Phyllobacterium zundukense: one gene and its partner. The protein of the gene in region 1 interacts with the protein of each later gene in a pairwise test. Links are inferred from orthologs where the notes say so. Each region holds a gene or a part of one and is shown on either strand. Other genes may lie near its edges.

Region 1 (3,232 bases):
AGTTTTACGATGGCCGCGATGGCTGCGATTGTTGCTACGGACGTCCCGAAGAAAAACGCGCCCATGCGCACTGTAAGACGAAGCGTTAGCAGCTCCAGCGCGGTGTTGAGATCAGATTTCGTTACCAGTTCGGGCATGATGAAATCCCTTGCGGCTTCTGCCTGCACCTTGGCGTGAGCGGGGCTGAACCCGCCCTGTTCCAAACGCAGCGCATAACCCAATGTATCAAATGAGATTGTCATAGTCAGCCCTTCAGAATACCGGATGTTAGGCCATAGATTTGCAGCCAGCAATTCAACCAAAGTTGGCAGTAGCGGCAATAGCGGAGCTCCAAACGATGCGGCGTCGTCGCTGCCGGCTCCGTGCTCACACCGGCCTGTTATGCGGCTGGAACAATTTCCCTCGTTCTGCGATCAGCACGAAGATCAGGCCAATCAGCGACAGGAAGAAAAAGCCTGCGACCAGCGGAAGTGTCGTGCCGTCATAGGCCTGACCGATCAGCGCGCCGATGGCGCCGCCGCCTGCCGTGCTTGTGAAACCGAGGACGGAAGATGCCGTACCTGCCACGTGACCAAGTGGTTCCATCGCCAGCGAGTTGAAGTTGGAGCCGATCCAGCCGAACTGGAACATCGCCAGGGAGAACAAGATCATATAAAGGGCGAAGGGTGTGGGCTGCGGCCCGAACAAGGTCAGCAGCAACCAGAGTCCGTTGATGCCCAAGAAAGCAAGAAGCGCGCCGTGCGACAGGCGCCGCATGCCGAAACGCCCGACGAACCGCGAATTCACGAAGGACGAAAATGCCATCGTGATCGCGACAGCGGAAAATGCGACGGGGAACCAGATACCCATATCGTAGATGCCGACATAGATCTGCTGCGCCGAATTGATGAAGCCGAACAGCGCGCCGAAGATGAATGAATTTGCCAGGGTATAGCAAAGCGCCACGCGATTGGTGAGAACGATCCTGAAGCCCTGCGCCACTGATTTCAGCGTGAACGGACGCACGTCGGCCGGGTCCAGCGTTTCAGGCAGGCGGATATAGACCCAGACAAGCACGGCGCTGGCGATGGCAGCCATGAAGATGAAGATCAGGTGCCAGTTGCCGAACAGCATCACTGCCTGGCCGGTACCCGGCGCAATGACCGGGACGATCATGAACACCATCATGATCAGCGACATGACTTCGGCCATCATCCGCCCGCCATAGACGTCGCGGACGATGGAAATGGTAATGACGCGCGTCGCAGCCGAGCCGATGCCCTGCAGCAGCCTGAAGAACAGCAATGACGTGAAACTCGGAACGAAAACGCAGGCGATTGCCGAGATGATGTAGACCACCAGCCCGGTAAACATCGGCACCCGCCTGCCGAAGCGATCGGAAAGCGGGCCATAGAACAGTTGCGAAAACGCAAAGCCCATCAGATAGGCCGAGATCACATATTGCCGGTGGTTTTCGCTGGTCACGCCGAGGCTGGCGCCGATCTGCTGCAGGCCCGGAAGCATGATGTCGATGGCCAGGGCATTGATTGCCATCAGCATCGCCATCATGGCGATGAATTCAACCTTGCCCATCCCCCTCAGACGAGGAGCGGACGTATTTGTAGCGGCATCCATGATCAGACCTGCAAAAAATCAAACAAAGACAAAGGCGTCGGAACGGCCGACGCCTTTAGAAAGAGATTCCGGATTTCCCCGGAACCATTTGAACTTATTGCGTAATCAGGCTGCCTTGGTGGCAACGCCCTTTTCGCTCAGGAGGGTCTGCAATTCGCCTGCCTGGAACATTTCGCGGATAATGTCGCAACCGCCGACAAATTCACCCTTCACGTAAAGCTGCGGGATGGTCGGCCAGTTGGAGTAATCCTTGATGCCCTGGCGCAGGTCATTGGAGGAGAGAACGTTCACACCCTTGTAGTCGACGCCGATGTAATCGAGGATCTGCACGACCTGGCCGGAAAAGCCGCATTGCGGAAAACCGGGAGTGCCCTTCATGAAGAGTACGACGTCGTTGCTCTTGACTTCATTGGCGATGAATTCGTTGATACCGCTCATTTCGGGTCCTTTCGCAGCCGCGAGGGGAGGAATCGCGGCTAAAAAAATGCTTGCGAGGCCATTTTACCTCATCTCTTTGCCCAGAAAAAGCACGATGGGCGCGCGAACGCAAGACAATCTGTCGTGCAGCACCGACTCGGAGCGTTACTCCGGCGCGCTGGTCTGCAAGGCGAGGGCATGCAGCACGCCGCCCATATTGCCCTTCAGCGCGTCATAAACCATCTGGTGCTGCTGCACGCGCGACTTGCCGCGAAAGCTTTCCGCGACAACTTCGGCGGCATAGTGGTCACCATCACCCGCGAGATCGCGGATTGTTACCTTTGCATCCGGAATGGCGTCTCGAATCATTTTTTCGATGTCGCGCGCGTCCATTGCCATCTCGTTCTCTCCTCAGGCGGCCTGTATTTTATCGTCCGCCCGACCACTCATATAGTCAGGGAACCACGATTCGTGTGCTTTTGTCAGGTCTGCTACAGATATGGAGAGTAGACGCCCGATCGTCAATGCACTGCCGCCAACTGTCCCGAGCTTGCGGAAGGGAATACCGCAGCCTTCTGCATTCAGCGTGATGATATTGGCCATCTCCGGCGAAGCAGCAACGAGATAGCGCGCCTGGTCCTCACCGAAGAGCAGGGCATGGGGTGTGGTCCCGCCGATTTCGACGGCCGCCCCCTTGGCTGACGCCATGCACATCTCCGCCAGCGCAATCGCAAGGCCGCCATCGGACAGATCGTGGCAGGCTGTTACCTGTTCGTTGCGGATGGCGGAGCGCACGAAATTGCCGTTGCGCTTTTCCGCTGCAAGATCAACCGCCGGAGCAGGACCATCGGCACGGCCATGCAGGTCGCGCAAATAGATCGACTGGCCGAGATGCGTACCATCGCCGCCGAGCAGGATCAGCACGTCGCCGTCGCGCATGCCGCCGATCCTGGCAGTCTTTGTCCAGTCGGGGATCAGCCCCACGCCGGCAATGGTCGGTGTCGGCAGGATCGCCTGGCCATTGGTCTCGTTGTAGAGCGAGACATTGCCCGAAACGATCGGGAAGGCGAGCGCACGGCAGGCATCGCCGATGCCGCCAACAGCCTTGACCAGCTGCCCCATGATTTCCGGCCGTTCCGGATTGCCGAAATTGAGATTGTCGGTCGCAGCCAGCGGTTCTGCGCCAACGGCGGTCAGGTTG
Region 2 (3,031 bases), 930 kb from region 1 along the record:
CTGGTCGAGCAAGGTCAGCCGGCCGGATGATTCGAGCACACGCTGGATCACGAACATCACGTCGGGACGGCCTGCGTCATATTCGTCGAAAACCAGAGCGACATTGTGCTGATAGGCCCAGGGCAGGATACCATCGCGGAATTCCGTGATCTGCATGCCTTCCTTGACGACGATCGCGTCCTTGCCGACGAGATCGATACGGCTGACATGGCTGTCGAGGTTGACGCGCACGCAGGGCCAGTTGAGGCGGGCGGCGACTTGTTCGATGTGGGTCGACTTACCGGTACCGTGATAGCCGGAAACCATGACGCGGCGGTTGTAGGCGAAGCCGGCCAGAATGGCGAGCGTCGTCTGTTTGTCGAACAGATAGTCCGTATCGATTTCCGGCACATAGGCGTCGCCTGCCTTATAGGCAGGAACCATCATATCGGTTTCAAAACCGAACAGCTTTGCGGCAGAAACCGTTGTATCCGGCAAATTCGCAATATCGCGATCAACCTTATTCATCATGCCTCCAGCGCGACTGCACGGGCAGACGCATAAAGATAGTTTGAAACCTCGCTATGAGGTCCCGAATTCGGCTCAATCGCGGGTTAGCAGAAACCAGCCGCCTTGAGCAATTGATAGGCTTGGATTACGTCACGGAAACGATCCTCGGAAGCCCTATCACCGCCATTAGCATCAGGGTGATGGATCTTCACAAGTTCTTTATAGCGCGACTTTATGTCTTCGCCAGTGGCTTTTGCGCCAAGCCCGAGCGTATCCAGTGCTTTCGACTCCAATGGCTTGAGCTTGCGGACATGCACCCGCGCCTCATTGAATACGCTGTTGGGGTCGCGGAATCTGTTCTGATAGGCGGCGCGACCAGAACGCAACTTCGAAAAGTCAGGGGATGTCTTGGCGCTGGCGCTGGCTTGGGCGCGCGTACTGGCGCTTGCGCCGGCTCCACTGCCAGGCAGCCCGGCAACGGTCCAGGTCGGACGATCACCCGTCAGCGCTTCCTTCTGGTAGCGCGCCACTTCTGCGTCGGACAATCCGGAGAAATAATTATAGCCCTTATTGTATTCACGCACATGGTCGATGCAGAAATGGAAGAACTCGCCTTCCTTCTCACGGCCCACCGGCGCACGATGCGGGCCAGGCTTGTCACACCCATCCCACTGGCACACGGGAGTGCGCGATTTTTCCTCATCCGCCTTCTTTGGCCGGATACGGATGCTATCAAAATATTTCGAATTTGAGGTCATCGAGTCAGATTATCTTAGCTAAGCATGAATTGACATTTACCCATGGATCGACCTAACGCCTGAAATGGCGGTAAATTTGTGATCATGTACGGATTTGCCAAGTGAAACTACCATATGGGCGCAGGAGAACGAAATGTCCACTCAGTCAGCGATCGAAAACAAACTGACGCAGGCTTTTCATCCCGTTTCTTTGGCAGTCATCAATGAAAGCCACCTCCACGCTGGTCACCATCATTCCGACAGCGATCATCATGGCACATTTGATGGGTCAGGCGAAACGCATTTTCGCGTGCGGATTGTCGCGGAGGCTTTCGCCGGCATGTCGCGGGTCGCGCGTCATCGTGCGATCAACGACGTGCTGCAGGACGAACTGAAGGGTAGTGTACACGCGCTGGCGCTCGAACCAGCTGCCCCCGGCGAAGCAACGCGCCGTTAAGCGCCTCAAGGGGTCCTGATCTAGGTCAGCTTTGCTTTGTCATCGCCTTCAAGCGGGCGGATACGGAGCCGCGTGATACGGTTTTTTTCACGCCGTAGGATCGTGAAGCGCTTGCCGTGGAAGGTGAACGCCTGCTTCTCTTTCGGAATGCTCTGTGTTTCGTGAATGACGAGACCGGCAATGGTCGTTGCTTCCGCATCAGGCAGGTTCCAGTCGAGGGCGCGATTGAGATCGCGGATCGGTACGGAACCATCGACCAGAACGGAGCCATCCGGCTGTGGACGGCATCCTTGTACATCAATGTCATGTTCGTCGGCGATGTCGCCGACGATTTCTTCCAGAATGTCCTCCAGTGTAATCAGGCCCTGCACATCGCCGTACTCATCGACCACAATGGCGATATGCGCCTTGCGCCGCAGGAAAGCATTGAGCTGATCCTGAAGCGTTGTTGTGTCCGGCACGAACCACGGCTTCGTCGCAACTTTCATGATGTTGATCTTGGAGAAATCCCGGTTCGCATCACGAATCGCCCTCACAAGATCCTTGGCATGGACGACGCCGATAATATTGTCATTCGCATCCTTCCAGACGGGAATCCGGGTGTGGCGGCTCGCCAGAATCTGGTTGATGATGGTTTCGATCGGATCGTCCGCATTGACCGAATCCATATCGGTCCGATGAATCATGACGTCATAGACCTCGAGTTCACGCAGATCGAGCAGTCCGCCGATTTGATCGCGGTCGCGTTTAACAACCGACCCTTCCTTGTGCAGCAGATCAACTGCCCCGCGCAGCTCTTCCTGCGCCGAGAGCATCGAGGCCCCTGCCGCAAGATTAATACCAAACAATCCCAGTATCTTGCGGACGATCCAGTTGACGAGATCGGAAAGCGGGCCGAACAGGATGACGACAATCTGGGCAAACCGGACAAGCGCGAGCGAATTGCGATCGGGACTGGAAATGGCCCAGGATTTGGGTAGGACTTCTGCAAAAATAACGAGAAGGACGGTCATGATCGCGGTCGCGTAGGCAACACCGGCCTGACCGAACAGGGTGAGCAGCATGCTTGTCGTGAGCGATGATGCCAGAATGTTAATGAGATTGTTGCCTATCAACATGACACCGATCAGCCGATCGCGCTTTTCGATTAGCGCTTCCACCACGGCCGCCCGGTCGTCGCCGCGCTTCGCCAGGCGGTGCATTCGAGCGCGCGATACAGCAGTCAGAGCGGTTTCAGACCCCGAGAACAGGGCAGACATCAGGATCAAGAGGAATATAATTCCGCAAAAGATCCAGATTTCCAGGTTCATTTTGGATGTTTCTCCTGCAAGAAGCTCAATACGGCGGA

What was found. Proteins that work in one complex are often made in the same cells at the same time.
Region 2: the proteins of grxD (region 1) and BLM14_RS02095 interact in binary tests that used the Escherichia coli proteins (3 or more experiments, as listed by UniProt). The link is inferred for Phyllobacterium zundukense from one-to-one orthologs.

What each region holds. Positions count from the first base shown.
Region 1 is NZ_CP017940.1:1,349,286-1,352,517, forward strand. The notes cover bases 387-3,232. They hold grxD (Grx4 family monothiol glutaredoxin), read right to left. Parts: upstream 2,053-3,232; coding sequence 1,720-2,052; downstream 387-1,719. Other genes in these bases: BLM14_RS06585 (multidrug effflux MFS transporter), read right to left, coding at 387-1,572; BLM14_RS06595 (BolA/IbaG family iron-sulfur metabolism protein), read right to left, coding at 2,197-2,430; purL (phosphoribosylformylglycinamidine synthase subunit PurL), read right to left, coding at 2,443-3,232. In the rest of the region: BLM14_RS06580 (hypothetical protein), read right to left, coding at 1-242; more of BLM14_RS06585, read right to left, coding at 367-386. UniProt on the Escherichia coli protein: Monothiol glutaredoxin involved in the biogenesis of iron-sulfur clusters.
Region 2 is NZ_CP017940.1:418,078-421,108, reverse strand. The notes cover bases 130-3,031. They hold BLM14_RS02095 (BolA family protein), read left to right. Parts: upstream 130-1,380; coding sequence 1,381-1,683; downstream 1,684-3,031. Other genes in these bases: aroB (3-dehydroquinate synthase), read right to left, coding at 2,990-3,031; BLM14_RS02090 (HlyC/CorC family transporter), read right to left, coding at 1,704-2,993; BLM14_RS02100 (J domain-containing protein), read right to left, coding at 594-1,247; cobS (cobaltochelatase subunit CobS), read right to left, coding at 130-507. Outside these bases: more of cobS, read right to left, coding at 1-129. UniProt on the Escherichia coli protein: Transcriptional regulator that plays an important role in general stress response. Has many effects on cell morphology, cell growth and cell division. Acts by regulating the transcription of many genes, including dacA (PBP-5), dacC (PBP-6), ampC and mreB.